Regions from separate parts of the Halomonas sp. HMF6819 genome, predicted to be linked through region 1. Evidence: predicted binding sites of a transcription regulator. Region 1 holds the regulator's gene; each other region holds the start of a gene.
The links. Region 1 encodes FNR, which switches genes on or off when oxygen is low (the NO sensors DNR and NnrR bind a similar motif). Its sites were predicted from a motif close to TTGATNTANATCAA; they were not measured.
Positions count from the first base shown of each region.

Region 1 (5,959 bases):
CGAGCAGCTTCACTGGGGCGGCGGCACGCCGACCTTTTTGACGCTGTCGCAAATGGGCGATCTGATCGATCGCCTCGATGCACGCTTCGGGCTCTCCAGCGATCCGCACCGCGACTACGCCATCGAGATCGACCCGCGCGAGGCGGACGTGTTCACCCTGCGCCATTTGCAGTCGCTCGGCTTCAACCGGCTGAGCCTGGGCGTGCAGGACCTGGACCCGGACGTGCAGCGGGCGATCAACCGCGTCCAGCCAAGGCAATTGACCGAAACGCTGATGGACGAGGCGCACCGGCTCGGTTTCGGCTCGCTCAACGTGGATTTGATCTATGGCCTTCCGCGCCAGAGCGAGCGCCGCTTTGCCGATACGCTCTCCCAGGTCATCGAGCTGGGCCCGGCCCGGCTGTCGCTTTTCAACTACGCCCACCTGCCCGCGCGCTTCGCGCCGCAGCGGCGTATCGATGAGGCCGAGCTTCCCGGCGCCGAGGAGAAGCTCGCCATCTTGCGTAAAAGCATTGAGATGCTGGCAAGCGCGGGCTACGTGCATATCGGCATGGATCACTTCGCCCTGCCCGAGGACAGCCTGGCGGTCGCCCAGCGCGAGGGGTCGCTGACGCGTAACTTCCAGGGCTATTCGAGCCACGCCCAGTGCGATCTGATCGGGCTAGGGGTATCGGCCATTTCGCGCATCGACGATGTCTATGCCCAGAATCCGGTCAAGCTCGACGACTACGCCGCGGCGCTCGACGGTGGGCACTTGGCGACCTGCAAGGGGCTTCGCTTAAGCCAGGACGATCTGATTCGCCGCGCGGTGATCGAGCGGCTGATGTGCGATATGCGCCTGGATTTGGCTGTGATCGGCGAGCGCTTTGATATCGACGCCGAGGCTTACTTTAGTGAGGCGCTTTCACGGCTTGCCCAGGCCGAACGTGACGGTCTGATCGAGCGCACGGGCGCGGTGCTGAGCGTCACGCCGATCGGGCGGCTGTTGATCCGCCATTTGGCGATGGCTTTCGATGCTCATCTTTCGGCACCGCTCGCCCAGCGCTACTCAAAAATCCTATAATGGGCACGTACGCTTTATAAGGAGATGGTAATGTCGACTCCCGCCCGCCAACGCTCGGCGCTTTTGCAGGCCCCGCGCTGTCAGACCTGTAGTCTCAGCTCGCTGTGCCTGCCGCTGGCGCTGCAGATCGAGGACGTCAGCCAGTTCGACGCGATCATCCGCCGCCGCGCGCCGCTTAAAAAAGGCGAGGCGCTGTTTCATCAGGGAGAGCGTTTTTCGAGCGTCTTTGCGGTGCGCTCGGGAAGCCTCAAGCAAATCACCAGCGAAGGCTCGGGCTTCGAGCAGCTCACCAACTTCTACCTGCCAAGCGAGCTGGTGGGCCTTGATGGCATCGACGAAGAGACCTACCCGGGCAGCGTGATTGCGCTGGAAACCACCACCGTGTGCGAAATTCCTTTCAAGCATCTGGACACGCTTTCCGAGGAGCTGCCCGAGCTTCGCACCCAGCTTTATCGCAGCATGAGCAAGGAGCTGCGCGATGACCGGCGCATGATGCGCCTACTCTCGCGCAAGACCGCCGACCAGCGCCTGGCGACCTTTCTCACCACGCTCTCGGATCGCTTTCGCCGCCGCGGCTACTCGCCCTACAGCTTTCGCCTTTCCATGGCGCGGGCAGATATCGGCAACTACTTAGGCCTGGCGGTGGAGACGGTCAGCCGAATACTTAGCCGCCTTCAAAGCCAGCAGGTGGTCGCGGTATCCGGGCGGGAAGTGAACATTCTGGATATGGCCAGGCTCATCACCCTGGCCGACGAGGAAGCGGTGTAATAACGCCTGGCTAGCCCACATTGAGCGCCGAAATGCGCCCGGCCTTGAGCTCAGCCTGTTTGGCTTCCAGGCCCTGAAAGTCGAACAGCGCGCGGTCGGCCAGCTGTGAAGGGGCGACGTTGGTGATCGCGCGGAACATGCTCTCGAGCCGGCCCGGGTACTTCTTGTCCCACTCGGCCAGCATCGCCTTGACGTTCTGACGCTGCATGTTCGGCTGCGAGCCGCACAGGTTGCAGGGAATGATCGGAAATTCCATCAGCCGCGAGAACTCGGCAATGTCCGCCTCCTTGCAGTAGGCAAGCGGGCGGATGACGATGTTCTTGCCGTCGTCGGACAAGAGCTTCGGCGGCATGGATTTCAGCGTGCCGCCGAAGAACATATTCAGAAAAAGCGTTTCGAGAATGTCTTCGCGGTGATGGCCCAGCGCGATCTTGGTCGCGCCGATCTCTTCGGCAAAGCCGTAGAGCGAGCCGCGTCTGAGCCGCGAGCAGAGCGCGCAGGTGGTCTTGCCCTCTGGCGTTTTCTCCTTCACCACCGAGTAGGTGTCGCGCTCGAGGATGTGGTACTCCACGCCTTGGCCGTCCAGGTAGCGCGGCAGCACGTGCTCGGGGAACCCCGGCTGTTTCTGATCGAGATTCACCGCCACCAGCGAGAAGTTCACCGGGGCGTTGCGCTGCAAATTGCGCAGAATCTCGAGCATGGTGTAGCTGTCCTTGCCGCCGGACAGGCACACCATCACCCGGTCGCCTTCCTCGATCATGTTGTAATCGAGAATGGCGTTGCCGACCTCGCGCCGAAGCCTTTTCTGCAACTTGTTGAATTCGCGCTTCTGTTTGACGTCGTGAAGGTCGGCTGAACCGTTGGACGCGACAGCCTCCAAAGCGACGGGGTCGAAATGTTCGGGTTGCTGCATGATGTACGCACTGCCGGTGATGAGGATAAGGCGCTCATTCTAACAAGACTCCCTCCCCCACCCAATAACGTCGAGCGCCGCTCACGCTTCTAGCGCTGAGTCGCGGGTCAGGCGCATGTATAAAAGCGCGCAGGCGCTCGCCTCGCCCAGAAGCGACGCCGCACCCGGGGGCGCCAGCCGCGCTTGGCGAAGCGCCTGGTCGAGATCCGGCGCCAGCCGGGGGTCGATCGGCGAGCGCTTTTGACGGCGCTGATAAAGGCGTTCGATATCGACCTGGGCGTTGGGCAGCTCGAAGCCCAGCCGCTTATCGAACAGCCGGTTGACCGGCCCCAGCGTTTGATCAAGCCCCCACCCCACCACCGGGCGATTGCCGATGAATTCGGCAAGCGTGGCGATGTTTTCCGCCGTGGGCGCCATGAGCGCCGGGGTCGGCGTCTCCACCTGATGGCGGCGCAGCGCACGGCTGGCCACCGTGTGGCGATCGGCAAGCGTTGCCACCCAAGCGCTTTGGGTCTGCACGCGCCGCTCGTTGAACACCACCGCCGCCACACTCAGGATCGGGTCGGCAGGGGCGAAGCGAAACGCCAGCGCCACCAGCTCTTCGCCAAGATAGGGGTGAAACAGCCACTCGAAGGGCGAACCAGTCAGTCGTCGGCGGTCGCTTTCGCGTTTGAACAAACCACGCAGCGAGCCTTTGATTAGTGAAAAGTGTCGATTCGTTAATTGCATACCGCTATGAGTACTCCAGGTGGTATCGGTGGGTCAGGCGCGCCTTGAACTCCTTCACAATGTGCAGCGCCTCGCGCAGCAGATCGCGCTCGAGTGACGACAGGTTCTGCACCACTACGTGGTTGGCCGACGCGACCTGGCCGTTTTGGGCCGCCAGCTGCTGGCGCAGACGGAGCTCGGTAAAAAGCGCCAGCGCCTCGCTCAGGTCCTCGGCGAAGCGGCTTTCCAGCCGTCCGTCGGCCACCAGCGCCTCGAGGCGCTCGAAGGTGCTTTCGGCGTCGATGCGCCGCTCCAGCGCCATGGTGCGCACGCCGTGCACGATGGGGAAAATACCGCCCTTTTTGATGTCGATGCCGTGCTCGCGCTTTTTCAGCGAGCCGAACAGCGTCAGCGGCGTGGAAAAACTCAGCGCCGCCCGCGCCAGATAGCTCAGCAACAGCTCATCGTCGGCGCAGCGCGCATAGAGCGCCTGGCGCACGCGGCGGGCAAGCTCGGCGTTGCCGGCTACGGCCCGGGCGTCGAGCATGATGGCAAGCTTCATGAGGCTGTCGCCGTCGCGCCGCTCGGCCCAGCGTTCGATTCGCGCCTGCCAGGTCGCCACGCTCCCGACCCACTCCGGGTTGGAGACCATGATGTTGCCCGGGCAAGGCGGGTAGCCCAGTTCGACAAGCGTGTGGGTGAGCGCCTCCATCGCCGCTGGAGCATTTGGCCAGCTGGGGTCGTCCTCGAGAATCAGAGCGTTGTCTTGGTCGGTTTTGAGAATTTGCTCGCCGCGGCCTTCGCTGCCCATCACCACCAGGCAGCACCGCTGCGTTGGAGCGTTCGGCGCGCCAAAGCCGAAGGCCTTGTGCACGATGCGGGCGTTGAGCGCCGCCAGAAGCTCCATGACGAAACGCAGCTTCACCCCTTGGGCCATCAGCGCCTGCACGAGCTCCGGGGTGCGTCGGCTTGCCTGGGCCAGCGCCTTTAGGTCGTCGGCCTTTTCGATCTGAAGCCCCACCACGTAGCTGCGACTCGAAAAGTAACTCAGTACATCGGTCAGCTCGACGACCCCGGAGAGCGCTTCGCCGTCCATCACCACTACCCGCGCGATTTGGTGGCGCGTCATCAGCACCAACGCCTCGAACAGGTACTGCTGCGGGGTAACGGTGACCAGCCCCGTCGGCGTCAGCGCCTTAAGCGGCGTCGATGCCGGCGTTTTCTCTACCGCTAACGCGCGCAGCAGATCCGTTTTGGTCACCATGGCGTAGCCGCCTTTTGCGCTCACCAGCAGGCTATCGGCCTGCTGCTCCAGCAGCGTATGCACCGCGTGCTCGAGCGTCTGCCGTGCATCCACTAAAAGCGGCGCGCGCATGCACTCACTCACCCGCGCCAGCATGAAGCCGGCCATGGTGATGCCGTCTACCGCGCGGCGCTCGGCCAAAAGCCTGGTCTTGTGGGCGAGCGATTCCCTGAAGAACGCCTCGAAGCCCGGATAGTGCTGACAAAGTGCGCTGAACGTCTGCTTTTGCAGCACGTAGCAAAGCGTTTCCTGCTCCGCTTCGAAGCGGTAGCGGCTCTTGCCGTTCAAAAGGCTGATCGCCCCGAACAAATCGCCTTCGGTGTAGTGGCCGATACGCGCTTGGGCGTTGGGCTCTGCCGGGTCGAGCTCGGCGACCTCGCCCTTATGAATGATGAAAACGCCTTCGCCGGGCTGGCCGGCGTCGAGAATGACGTCACCGGTGTCGAAGTAGGCGAGATCGAGCCCGTCACGCACCCGCGCCTTACCCGCCTCGTCGAGCAAGGAAAACGGCAGCCTTGAAAGATCGACCTCGATCATGCGTCACCTGCTTAAAAAAGCCACGCTCGCGCTGGATCCGACAATAAAAGCTCAAAGATGGGCGCGAGCTGGTTAAAACGTGTTCACCCGTGGATAGTGCAACGTTAGCTGATTGTTCTTATGGCTGGTTTTTAAGACCAGCTCTTAAGACCAGTTCTTATGACTAACTCTTGTTACTAAAGTCTATAAAATCGGCGCCTATAAAGTACTTTTAGAAAGGTCCTCGAGTTTGAATAAAACGTTCTAAAAAAGAGTTACGACTATCGACTAGCAATATTCAAAAGGAGGTCAATTCGGTTTATAGACTATCGTCGACTCCTTACCAAAGTCGTACTCAAGGCGCCTTAAAACGCCATTGTATAGAGTAATTTAGCGTTATTTGGCAGATTGCCAATAGCGCCTTTAGTCCGTGATACCAAAGTCTGGATTTCTTTTTTCCATTTATTGGCCAGTATTAGCCTGAGTTTTTAAGATAACATTGCCTTAGGGCGTACGACTTATCGCGTCAGGTGGCGAGGAGGGAGTGTCTGACGCAAAGTAGCGGGCAATAACCCGCCATACAAATCGCTTTGAAGGGAACCGTTTGAACGCTCGATGCGGCAGGCACTTTTGCGCCGGCCGCTTTTGGACACTTTCCAACCTTAAAATCATAAATGGAGAGCACCAT
Region 1 is NZ_JBIQVY010000002.1:142,956-148,914, reverse strand. It holds gene hemN (oxygen-independent coproporphyrinogen III oxidase) at 1-1,063, shown strand, start outside; gene fnr (fumarate/nitrate reduction transcriptional regulator Fnr) at 1,094-1,831, shown strand; gene ttcA (tRNA 2-thiocytidine(32) synthetase TtcA) at 1,842-2,744, opposite strand; gene ACGLWX_RS06610 (DNA polymerase III subunit epsilon) at 2,826-3,422, opposite strand; gene ACGLWX_RS06605 (putative nucleotidyltransferase substrate binding domain-containing protein) at 3,478-5,292, opposite strand; gene ACGLWX_RS06600 (DUF4212 domain-containing protein) at 5,958-5,959, shown strand, end outside.

Region 2 (5,959 bases), 200 kb from region 1:
GGTGGTGATGGTGCCCAAGCATATTCTGTACCCGCTTATCGTGATGATGTGCGTGGTCGGGGCGTATGCCATCAACTACGGCATCATGTTCGATGTCTGGACACTGCTGATCTTTGGCGTGCTGGGCTATCTGATTCAGAAGATCGGGCTTGAAGTGGCGCCTCTGATCATCGGGTTCATTCTGGGTAGCCAGGCGGAAGTCTATTTCGTCAAGAGCCTGGAATCCTTTGGCACCTACAGCATCTTCTTCACCAAGAGCCCCATCGCTATGGTGCTCTGGGGACTGATCGCCGCTTCCGTGCTGTTTGCCATCGTGATGGGCTTCAAGTCCCGCGCCCGGCAGAAAGTGGAGCTGAGTCAAATGCATGACCCTTCGCACACCGATTCAGGAGCGCATCATGACTCTCGTAACGACTAATTCACGCGTGATTCAGGTACACCCGAGCGACAACGTTGCCATCGTGATCGAGCACGGCGGCCTCGAGGCGGGTGTGAGAATCAACGACGACTGCACCACCACCATGCCGATCCCGCAGGGCCACAAGGTGGCGCTCAGGCCGATCGAGCAAAACGATGACATTCTGCGCTACGGCGAAGTGATCGGCACCGCGGTTGTGGCGATCGAGCGCGGCGCGCACGTCAACGAGCACAATGTGCGTCTGCCGATCGCCCCGGCGCTCGAGGAGCTGCCGCTGGCAACGCGCGAGCCCCCGGCGCAGGAGCCGCTCGAAGGCTATACCTTCGAGGGCTTTCGCAACCCCGACGGCAGCGTCGGCACCAAGAACGTGCTGGGCATTACCACCAGCGTTCAGTGCGTTGCCGGCACGGTGGAGTACGTGGTCGGGCGGATCAAGCGCGAGCTGTTACCGCGCTTTCCCAACGTCGATGATGTGGTCGGGCTCAACCACAGCTACGGCTGCGGCGTGGCGATCAACGCACCGGCCGCGATCGTCCCCATTCGTACGCTAAAGAACATCGCGCTTAACCCCAACTTTGGCAATGAGATCATGGTGATCGGGCTTGGCTGTGAAAAACTCCAGCCCTCGACGCTGCTCGAAGACCGGCCGGTCAAGATTTACGAAAATACCGAAGCCGCCGACCCCGAAGCCAACGTGCTGAGTATGCAGGACGAGAGCTTTGAAGGCTTTGGCGAGATGGTCGACGGCATTCTGGCCATGGCCGAGCGCCATCTCGAGCGCTTGAACAAGCGAAGCCGCGAAACCTGCCCGGCCTCGGAATTGGCGGTTGGTATGCAGTGCGGCGGCAGCGACGCTTTTTCCGGCGTAACGGCCAACCCGGCGGTGGGCTTTGCCACGGATCTAATCGTGCGCGCCGGCGGCAGCGTCATGTTCTCGGAAGTGACCGAGGTGCGTGACGCCATTCACCTGCTGACCCCGCGCGCCATCGACCGCGAGGTCGGCCAGGCGCTGATCGATCAAATGGCCTGGTACGACGACTATCTATTACAAGGCCAGGCCGATCGTAGCGCCAACCCGTCCCCGGGCAACAAGAAGGGCGGTTTGAGCAACGTGGTCGAGAAGGCGTTGGGCTCGGTCATCAAGTCCGGCAACTCGCCGATCGTCGACGTCATCGGCCCGGGCGAGCGACTGCGGCGCAAGGGGCTCACCTTTGCGGCCACGCCGGCGAGCGACTTCATTTGCGGCACGCTCCAGCTGGCTGCCGGGATGAACCTGCAGGTCTTCACCACCGGGCGCGGTACGCCCTACGGGCTTGCCATGGTGCCCGTGCTCAAGGTCGCGACCAACTCGCATCTGGCGCGCCGCTGGCACGACATCATCGACCTGGATGCCGGGCGTGTCGCTACCGGCGAGGCCAGCATTGAGGATCTGGGCTGGGAGCTTTTCCATCTGATCCTCGATGTCGCCAGCGGCCGTAAACAGGCCGCCGCGGACAGGCTCGGCATTCACAACGACCTGGTGCTTTTCAACCCGGCGCCGGTTACCTAAACACCTTTTATCGTTTCTTCTGGTTCTAACAAGAGAGTCAATCGTCATGTTTCCCAAAATCAAATCAATGAAGGTCGTCCCGGTTGCCGGCTACGATGGTTTTCTGCTTAACCTCAGCGGTGGCCACGCGCCCTGGTTTATTCGCTGCGTTGTGATTCTTGAAGACGATGCGGGTAACAAAGGGGTAGGGGAGATCCCTTCAAGCGAAGGCATTCTCAAGGGGCTGGAGCAGTGTCGCGATATCGTTGAGGGCTCGACCATCAACGCGTTCAAACAGACGCTGAACAGCGCCCGCGTGGCGCTTTCAAAAAACGGACGCGAAGAGCGCGGTCGCCAAACGTTCGATCTGCGCGTGGCGGTTCACGTCATCACCGGGCTCGAGTCGGCGCTTTTGGACCTTTACGGTCAGGCCGTGGGCCTGCCGGTGGCGGATCTTCTGGGTCAGTACGGCCGTCAGCGCGATGAAGTCGAGGCGCTTGGCTATCTGTTTTTGCTCGGCGACCCGGGCAAGACGGACCTGCCCTACCCGAAAGCGACCGACCCGAAAGATGCCTGGGACGAAGTGCGCTACCAGGAGGCACTCACGCCGGACGCAGTCGCGAACCTGGCCAAGGCAGCGTTCGATCGTTACGGCTTCAAGGACTTCAAACTCAAGGGCGGCGTGCTCAGAGGAGAGGAAGAGGCCGACTGCATCCGCGCGCTGCACGACGCGTTCCCGGAGGCGCGCTTGACGCTCGACCCGAACGGCGCCTGGAAACTCGACGAGGCCGTACGGGTGCTGGACCCGATCAAGCACCTTCTGAGCTATGCCGAGGACCCCTGCGGTCAGGAAGAGAGCTACTCCGGCCGCGAAACCATGGCCGAGTTCAAAAAGCGCACGGGTCTGCCGACCGCGACCAACATGATCGCGACGGATTTCAAACAGCTGCAGTACGCCGTTCAGCTCAACGCCGTCGACATTCCGCTGGCCGACTGCCACTTCTGGACCATGCAGGGTGCGGTCATGGTCGGTGAGCTTTGCAACGAGTGGGGCATGACCTGGGGCTCGCACAGCAATAACCACTTCGATATTTCGCTGGCCATGATGACTCACGTGGCCGCAGCCTGCCCCGGCGAGATCACCGCCATCGACACTCACTGGATCTGGCAGGACGGCCAGCGCATCACTAAAGAACCGTTCCTGATTCGCGACGGCAAGCTGAAAGTGCCGACGACGCCAGGCCTTGGGGTCGAGCTCGACGAAGATCAGCTGATGGACGCACATCGACTCTACAAGTCGTTGGACGTGACACAGCGCAATGACGCCATGGCGATGCAGTACCTGGTGGCGGGCTGGGAGTTCGATCCCAAGCGCCCGGCACTGGTTCGCTAACAAGCGAGTTTTTATAAGGTAAGTGTAAGGGCCATTAGGCGTTCAATGTCTGTTTGGCTCTTATTTTTATATGTTAGCGTCATCCGGTAAAAATTATAAAAGCGCTCAAGGCTGCATTTAAAAGCGGCCGCCCGGTAAATCTGAAGACTATTTATAGGTAATTTTAAGCTTGTAAAAGCTTAGCCTAAAGTCTAGAGGCGTATTTGTATGATGTATGACAATATGCGTTCATATACTGCTACTGCCTAGTTTTGAGCGTCCTGGATCGTGGCACTGCACCATCATCAGCTTGCTAAACTAAAAAGAGGATTTCTAATGAATTTTTCTAAACAAGAGCTTAAAGCCTCCATTACCGATGGCCTGCTGTCATTTCCGGTGACCGATTTCGATGCCAACGGTAAATTCGATGCCGACAGCTATCGCAAGCGCTTGCTGTGGCTGAAGGAGTACGAAGTCTCCGCGCTGTTCGTGGCTGGCGGTACCGGTGAGTTTTTCAATATTACCCTGGACGAGTTCCGTGAAATCGTCGAAGTCGCGGTCGAGACGATCGGCGGCCACGTGCCGATTATCGCCAGCGCCGGCCAAAGCGCCGAACTTGCCCAGCAGCACGCGAAAATCGCTCAGGAAGCCGGCGCCGACGGCATTCTGCTGATGCCTCCTTACCTGACGGAGTGTTCCCAGGAAGGCATCGTTGAGTACGCGGCAAGCGTCTGCCAGTCGACGGACCTTGGCGTTATCTACTACAACCGCGCCAACGGCTATTTGAACGTCAACGCCGTCAAATCGCTGGCCGACCAGTGCGACAACCTGATCGGTTTGAAAGATGGCAAGGGCGACATGCAGGCGCTCAACATCACCATCAAAACGCTGGGCGACCGCCTGGGCTACGTCGGTGGCGTGCCGACGGCCGAAATCATCGCCGAAGCGTACTTGGCGATCGGCGTCAGCACCTACTCGTCTGCGGTCTTCAACTTCGTGCCCGACATGGCCGTCAAGTTCTACAAGGCGCTGCGTCAGGGCAACAGCGAGTTCGTTGCCAAGGCCACGCGCGAGTTCTTCATTCCTTTCGTTACGCTGCGCGACACCACGCCTGGCTACGCGGTGAGCCTGATCAAGGCCGGCGCTGACATCGTGGGCTATCCCGGTGGCCGCGTACGTGCGCCGCTGACCATGCCCAACGGCGATCAAGTGAATCAGCTGAAAAAGCTCGTCGAGAAGGCCAAGTCGCTTTAAGCGTTTAAAAAGCTCGCCGGGTAACGCCGCCTGCCCGGTCTTGCCCGGCGAGTGCAAAATGACGGTCCATGCTACATGGCCCGGTGGAGACGTGTATGCCCACCCCCAATACGCCCACGATCACCGGCATGCGTGTCATCCCCATTGCCGGGCGTGACAGCATGCTGCTCAATATCGGTGGTGCCCACTCGCCGTACTTCACTCGTAATCTGATTATCCTCACGGATAGTGCCGGCAACGACGGCGTAGGTGAAGCACCCGGCGGCGATACGATTCAACAGTCGCTGGAGAAATCGCGCGAGCTGGTCGTGGGTCAGTCCCTTGGCAAGCTTCGCTCGCTGGTCGCCTCGCTCAACCGTGACGGTCAGAGCGCTGACTTTGAGGATTTCGGCAAGGGCTCTTGGACGTTCGAGCTCCGCGTCAACGCCGTCGCCGCTCTTGAAGCCGCTCTGCTGGACCTGATGGGCAAGTTTTTGGGCGTGCCTGTGGCGGAGCTATTGGGCAACGGCAAACAGCGCGACGCGGTCGATGTGCTGGGCTATCTCTTCTTTATCGGCGAGGGCCACTCGACGCCGCTGGATTTTCGGCGGGGAACGGAGGGGCTGAGCCACGACTGGTATCGCCTGCGCGACGAAGCGGCCATGACTCCGCAGTCGGTCGTCGAGCTCGCACAAGCAGCTCATGACCGGTACGGCTTCAAGGATTTCAAGCTCAAGGGCGGGGCGCTTCCCGGCGAGCAGGAGATCGAGGCGGTCACGGCGCTCCACAACGCGTTTCCCGAGGCGCGCACCACGATCGACCCCAACGGTGCCTGGTCGCTCCAAGAAGCGATCAGCCTGTGCAAGAACCTGCATGGTGTGATCGCCTACGCCGAAGACCCGTGTGGGGCCGAGCAGGGGTTCTCGGGTCGCGAGATTTTAGCCGAGTTCCGTCATGCGACCGGCCTGCCGGTGGCCACCAACATGGTCGCGACGAACTGGCGCGAAATGGCCCACGCACTGATGCTGCGCTCGGTCGATATTCCGCTGGCGGATCCGCACTTCTGGACGCTGTCGGGCGCGGTGCGCGTCTCTCAGCTCTGCCAGGACCATGGCATGACCTGGGGCTCCCACTCCAACAACCATTTCGATATTTCGCTGGCCATGTTCGCCCACGTGGGGGCGGCGGCGGTCGGTCGCACGACGGCGCTGGATACGCACTGGATTTGGCAGGAAGGCGACGCGCGGCTGACGCACAATCCGCCGGAAATCAAAAATGGCCAGGTCGCGGTCACCGATGCGCCAGGGCTTGGAATCGACATCGACATGGCCGAAATCGAGAAAGCTCACGCGCTCTATCGCAGCCTGCACGCCGGTGGCCGCAACGACGCCACCGCCATGCAGTACCT
Region 2 is NZ_JBIQVY010000002.1:346,055-352,013, forward strand. It holds gene ACGLWX_RS07560 (tripartite tricarboxylate transporter permease) at 1-418, shown strand, start outside; gene garD (galactarate dehydratase) at 399-1,967, shown strand; gene ACGLWX_RS07570 (enolase C-terminal domain-like protein) at 2,014-3,339, shown strand; gene kdgD (5-dehydro-4-deoxyglucarate dehydratase) at 3,655-4,572, shown strand; gene ACGLWX_RS07580 (enolase C-terminal domain-like protein) at 4,668-5,959, shown strand, end outside.
Region 2: kdgD (5-dehydro-4-deoxyglucarate dehydratase) is a predicted target of FNR. The motif match lies at 3,547-3,560, and genes of this name have one in related genera.

Region 3 (5,959 bases), on a different contig from region 1:
TGCAGTGGACGAACAAGGAGCAGGCGGCCAAAGCGCTGGATGCCGCTTGGGCCGCGTTCCCACGCTGGGACGATACGCCGGTTGCCGAGCGCGCCGCGATGTTGCGCCGGCTGGCGGATCTCATGGAAGAGCACATGCCGGAACTGATGACGCTATGCTCGCGTGAAGGCGGCAAGCTTCTGACCGACGGCGTCGACGAGATCAAGGAAGCGGTGGATTTCTGCCGCTACTACGCGATGCGCGCCGAGGAGTCCTTTGGCGAAGTGATCGAGCTGCCTGGCCCGACCGGCGAGTCCAACCGCCTGAGCATGGGCGGCAAGGGCGTGTTCGCCGCGATTAGCCCGTGGAACTTCCCGGTGGCGATCTTCTGCGGCCAGATCGTCGCCGCTGCGGTCGCCGGCAACACGGTGCTCGCCAAACCCGCCGAGCAGACCTCGATCATCGCCCACCGCGTCGTCGAGCTCATGCACGAGGCCGGCATCCCGCGCGACGTAGTGCAGCTTCTGCCTGGCGACGGCCCGACCGTGGGCAGCGTGCTGAGCGGCGATCCGCGCATTACCGGCGTGGTATTCACCGGCGGCACCGACACCGCGCAACTGATCAACCGCTCGCTCGCCGCCCGCGAAAACGCGCCGCTGCCGACGCTGATCGCCGAAACCGGCGGCATGAACGCGATGATCGTGGACTCCAGCGCGCTGCCGGAGCAGGTCGTGGTCGACGTGATCCAGTCCGCTTTTCAGAGCGCCGGCCAGCGCTGTTCGGCGCTGCGCGTTCTCTACCTGCAGGACGATATCGCCGACCGGGTCATCGAGATTCTCAAAGGCGCGATGAACGAGCTGCGCATCGGCGACCCGCGCGAACTTGGTACCGACGTTGGCCCGGTGATCGACGAAGACGCCCGCGAAGGGCTGATGGCGCACATCGAGAAACTCAAGGGCGAGAACCGCCTGGTCGCCGAAACGCCGATGGCGGCTCAGTACACCCAAAACGGCACTTTCGTGGCGCCGGTGGCCTTGACCATCGACAGCATCGAGGCGCTCGAGCGCGAGCAATTCGGCCCGGTGCTGCACATCGTGCGCTATAAAGCCCGCGACATCGAAAAGGTGATCGATACCATCAACGCCCGCGGCTACGGGCTCACCTTCGGCGTGCACAGCCGTAACGAGTCGTTCGCCGCCCACGTCGCCAAGCGTATTCGCGTCGGCAACGTCTATATCAACCGCAACATCATCGGCGCGGTGGTGGGCGTGCAGCCCTTCGGCGGCCAGGGGCTTTCCGGCACCGGCCCGAAGGCGGGCGGCCCGCACTACCTGCAGCGCTTCGTGACTGAGAAAACCGTCACCAACAACACGGCGGCGCTGGGAGGCAACGCGTCGCTGCTGGCATTGGGTGACGAGTAACGTGTGATGAATAGCGCGTGATGAATAACGCGTGACGAATAAAAACCTTGACCTTCACCCCCTCAGGGGGTGAAGTAAAATTGACCGCTCGGCCGGCGAATCGCTTTAGAGTCGATAACAATAAGCCGCGCCGATCTTTTGTTGGTACCAAAAAGGGGAACTTCCATGGCTATTGGCGTTTGGATCAGTCTTTTCGCTTATTTTGCGCTAATGGTGGGCATCGGGCTCTACGCCATGCGCACCTCGACCTCCACCTCCGAGGATTACGTGCTCGGCGGGCGAACCTTGAGTCCGAAAGTGGCCGCGCTCTCCGCCGGCGCCTCGGACATGAGCGGCTGGTTGCTGCTGGGCCTTCCCGGCGCGATGTTCGTCTCCGGGCTGGGCTCGGCCTGGATCGGCATCGGGCTGTTCGTAGGGGCGTTTTTCAACTGGCTGCTGGTCGCACCACGCCTGCGCGAGCAGACCGTGCACTACGGCAACGCCATCACCATTCCGGCGTTTTTGGCTAATCGCTTCCCAACCCGGGCGCTGTCGCTGCGCACAGTGTCGGCGATCGTCATCGTGGTGTTTTTCGCGGTCTATACCGCGTCGGGCCTGGTCGCCGGCGGGCGGCTTTTCGAGAGCGCGTTCGCCGGGGTAATCAACCTGGGCGGGTTCAGCGATTACGGCACCGGGATCATCATCACCCTCGGCGTGGTACTGGTGTATACCGTGGTCGGCGGCTTTCTCGCGGTCAGCCTGACCGACTTCGTGCAGGGCTGCATCATGATGCTGGCGCTGATCATCATGCCGGCGGTGGTGCTGTTCGGCGAAGGCGGCGGCGGTTTCACTCAGGCGTCGCAAACCCTCAACGAGGTCGATCCGACGCTGCTCTCCTGGACGGACGGGCTAACCTTCATCGGCTGGCTCTCTGCGGTCACCTGGGGGCTTGGCTACTTCGGCCAGCCGCACATCATCGTGCGCTTCATGGCCATTCGTAGCCTCAAGGACGTGCCGATCGCGCGTAACATCGGCATGAGCTGGATGGCGGTATCGCTGATCGGTGCGGTGTCGCTGGGTATCTTCGGGCGCGCCTATGCCATTCGTAACGGCATGGACGTGGAAAACCCGGAGACGATCTTCATTATCCTCGCGGACCTGCTCTTCCACCCGCTGATCACCGGCTTCCTCTACGCGGCGCTGCTGGCGGCGGTGATGAGTACCATTTCGAGTCAGCTGCTGGTCGCCTCGTCGTCGCTGACCGAGGACTTCTACCGGCTGTTCCTGCGCAAGGAGGCCTCCGAGAAAGAGACCGTGACCGTGGGCCGGGTGAGCGTGGCACTGGTCGGCATCGTGGCGGCGATCATCGCCTCCGATCCGGATTCTCAAGTACTGGGGCTGGTAAGTAACGCCTGGGCAGGCTTCGGTGCGGCCTTCGGCCCGCTGATTCTGCTGTCGCTGATGTGGTCGCGCACCAACGGCGCCGGCGCCATTGCCGGCATGGTGGTCGGTGCGGTGACCGTGATGCTCTGGATCACGCTGGGCTTCAACGCCGAGTTTCTGGGCGGGCCGGGCATCTACGAGATCATCCCGGGCTTTATCGCCTCGTTCATCGCGATTCTGGTGGTCAGTAGCGCCACTCGCGATGCCGGCGAGTATCGCCATATCGAACGCTAAGCGCTCAAGCGCGAACAAGGCCACCTTCGGGTGGCCTTTTTTGTACGCCGTCGCTTAAGTCGTTGAGCCAGATCAAAAACGCCCTCTTCCGCGAGCGTTACGCTGTGCAAACGGTGTCAACGCTAAACGTCACGTTATCATGAGGGAAGCATCATGGGTCGACTCTGGACTACCACTATCACTGCCGCCGGATTCGCCGCGGCTGCCATCGCCACCAGCAGCCCGGCGCTAGCCTATGGCCAGGGCGATTTCTTCACCCGCATCGGGGTCGCCAAGGTCGCGCCCAAGAGTGATAACGGCACGCTCGATACGGCGCTGGGCGACCTGAACGTCGACGTCGAGGACAAGTCGGGCTTCGCCTTCACCCTCGGCTACCGTTTTCACGACAAGCTCGGCGTCGAACTACTGGCCGCCCTGCCCTTCGAGCACGACGTTCGCTTGAACGACGACAATATCGCCTCGACCAAGCACCTGCCACCGACGCTGACACTGCAATACTACCCGCTCGGCGGCACCCAATCGCGAGTTCAGCCCTACGTGGGCGCCGGGATCAACTACACCCGTTTCTCCAGCGAGGAAGTGGATATCGACGGCGTAAGCCTGGATCTGGACGATAGCTGGGGCGCAGCGGGCCAGGTCGGGCTCGATTTAATCATCGACGAGCATTGGACCCTCAACGCCGCGGCCTGGTACTTGGATATCGAAAGCGACGCGACCGTGGCGGGCAGCGCGGCGGGAAGCATCGACATCGACCCGGTGGTGGTCATGGCAGGGCTTGGCTACCGCTTCTAGCGCAGAGTCCATTCAAGCGCTTGCAAAAAAAGCCCGACGCTTTGCGCCGGGCTTTTGGCATGCCTGTACTTGCAAACAGATAAGCTTTTAAACAGATAAGCTTTCAAACAGACAAGCGGCGTGTCTAGCCTTCGGTCACGACCTTGTCGACGCGCTCGACCGCCTGAACGACCAGCAGTTGATCGCTTGCGCGCACCTTCTCCTGCTGAAGATAGGCGGCGACCGCCGGGGCGACCTCGCACTTTGCCGGCATCCGCGCCTTGGCCTCGACCAGCGCGTCGAGTCGTGCGATGAAGACAAAGCGTAGCCACTGCGGCAGCGACATGGTATCGACGCAAAACGGCTGGCGGCTTTCGAACGCCGGGGCGTCCGGGGTGGGCATACGCCAGAGGCCGGCCGCCTTCATCGCGGCTTCGAGCTCGCGCAGCGACTGGTGAAGCGATGGATGTACGCTCATAAGCTCCTGGGGAGTCGGTGCATGAACGTGCCATTATCGCCTTTTCACGCCCGCGTTGCCATGATGGCGAGCATCGCTTTGCGGCCACTTTTACGGTTATCCACGGATTCACAGAAAACCTGCAAGAGGCTGTGGATAAACTATGGAAAGGTGACGAGACGCTTACGGCGATGGGCGCCGGAGCAAGTTGTTCAATTTTTGATCATCAAGAGGTGTTGGCGCGCAAACTCCGGCTGACACTTGGGGCCGCTCAAGGTAGAGTGCCCCTTCGCGAAAGGAAAGGATCACATGCAAGCACTGAATACCCTGGACGAGTTCTTTGAGCGAAGCGGCGCCGAGGTGGCCATCTACCACATGGGACGACGCGTCACCGCCTGCCCACGAGAGACGCTGGCCGCCTTCGAGCGCGGTGAACTGGCCTGGCCCGTGCCCTGGCAGGGGCAAGCGCGCGTGGCCATCGCGTTTCGCATCGGTGACATGACCGAGCCCGCGATCTGGTTTCTCGCCTTTGCCCTCGACGAACAAGGCATGCTGTCGCCGGCTTCCCGCGATGGCTTTTTGAACCGCTTGGTAGAAACCTTGGGGCGCAACGTGGCAAACCCTGGCCTAGCCGAGGCCAGCAGCGAGCACTTCATGCAGGACAACCCGCTGGCCTTTACCCCGAGCTTGCCGTTTCAGGCCATGCTCAACGCCCGCGCCACGTTTGATCAGAATCTTCCCGCCAGCCAGCACTTCGAGCCGGTGGAGGCTTACCTGAGCGGTCAGCAGGCCATCGACTGGCAGGCGTTGGGCCTTCAAGGCATTGCCGACTACACTGTGCGCAGCGATGCGCCCACTCAGCAACGCCTGGCCGACGCGATCATGGCAAAGCAGTTTGAGCGCGACGTGATTCGCCCACTCTGTCTGTGCCTGGAGCACTGCGCGCTCGACGAGCGGCTGGTAATGGCGCTGATCGAGCGCGGCGAGCGCGCTGCCAGCGAAGGCGATGTCGAAACGCTATGCGCCTGCGTCCGCGCGGTCGGCGCAAGCGAAAGCGCCGCCGTAGGGCGCTGGTATCTGGCGCTGCTCGAGGACACGGCGGCGTGTGGGCCCGATGTGCTGGCGGCGATCGCCGGGCGCGGCTGGGAGTGGCTCGAGGACGCCGAACGGCTGCCGCTGTTTCTGAATCGCCTGGCGGCGCGCGACGATACCGACTTCAACGTCGCGGTGCGCGATATCGCGCTGATTCCGCGGCTGCGGCTTCTGGTCCTCATGACGCTGCGCGATGCCCCCGAGGGCAGCGCCGTACAATCGCGGCTGGCGAACTTGGCCCCGCGCCACTAACGTTAATGAAGCCTGTCGTTAATTGAAGTCAGTCGTTCATCAAGTCAATGGTTGAAGCCAATCCGTTTTCTTAGCGATACCGGGGCCTTATTGGAATTCGACCCGGGTCTATAACCCGGGCGAGCAAGGAGTGATCGTGAAGGAACTACCTTATCAGGCGAAAGCCGTCATTGGGCGTCGCGAAATGGTGACGCTCCCGGAACTTGGCCTGCATCTTTGCTGCAAGGCCGATACCGGCGCGCGCACCTCGGCGCTTCACGCCGAGGAGATCACGACCGAAGAGGACGAACACGGCCAGCTATGGATAAGCTTCGTTACTCATAGCGGCGGC
Region 3 is NZ_JBIQVY010000009.1:53,514-59,472, forward strand. It holds gene putA (bifunctional proline dehydrogenase/L-glutamate gamma-semialdehyde dehydrogenase PutA) at 1-1,400, shown strand, start outside; gene putP (sodium/proline symporter PutP) at 1,566-3,056, shown strand; gene ACGLWX_RS17660 (OmpW family protein) at 3,210-3,848, shown strand; gene ACGLWX_RS17665 (YqcC family protein) at 3,973-4,305, opposite strand; gene ACGLWX_RS17670 (DUF3549 family protein) at 4,594-5,628, shown strand; gene ACGLWX_RS17675 (RimK/LysX family protein) at 5,765-5,959, shown strand, end outside.
Region 3: ACGLWX_RS17660 (OmpW family protein) is a predicted target of FNR. The motif match lies at 3,119-3,132, and genes of this name have one in related genera.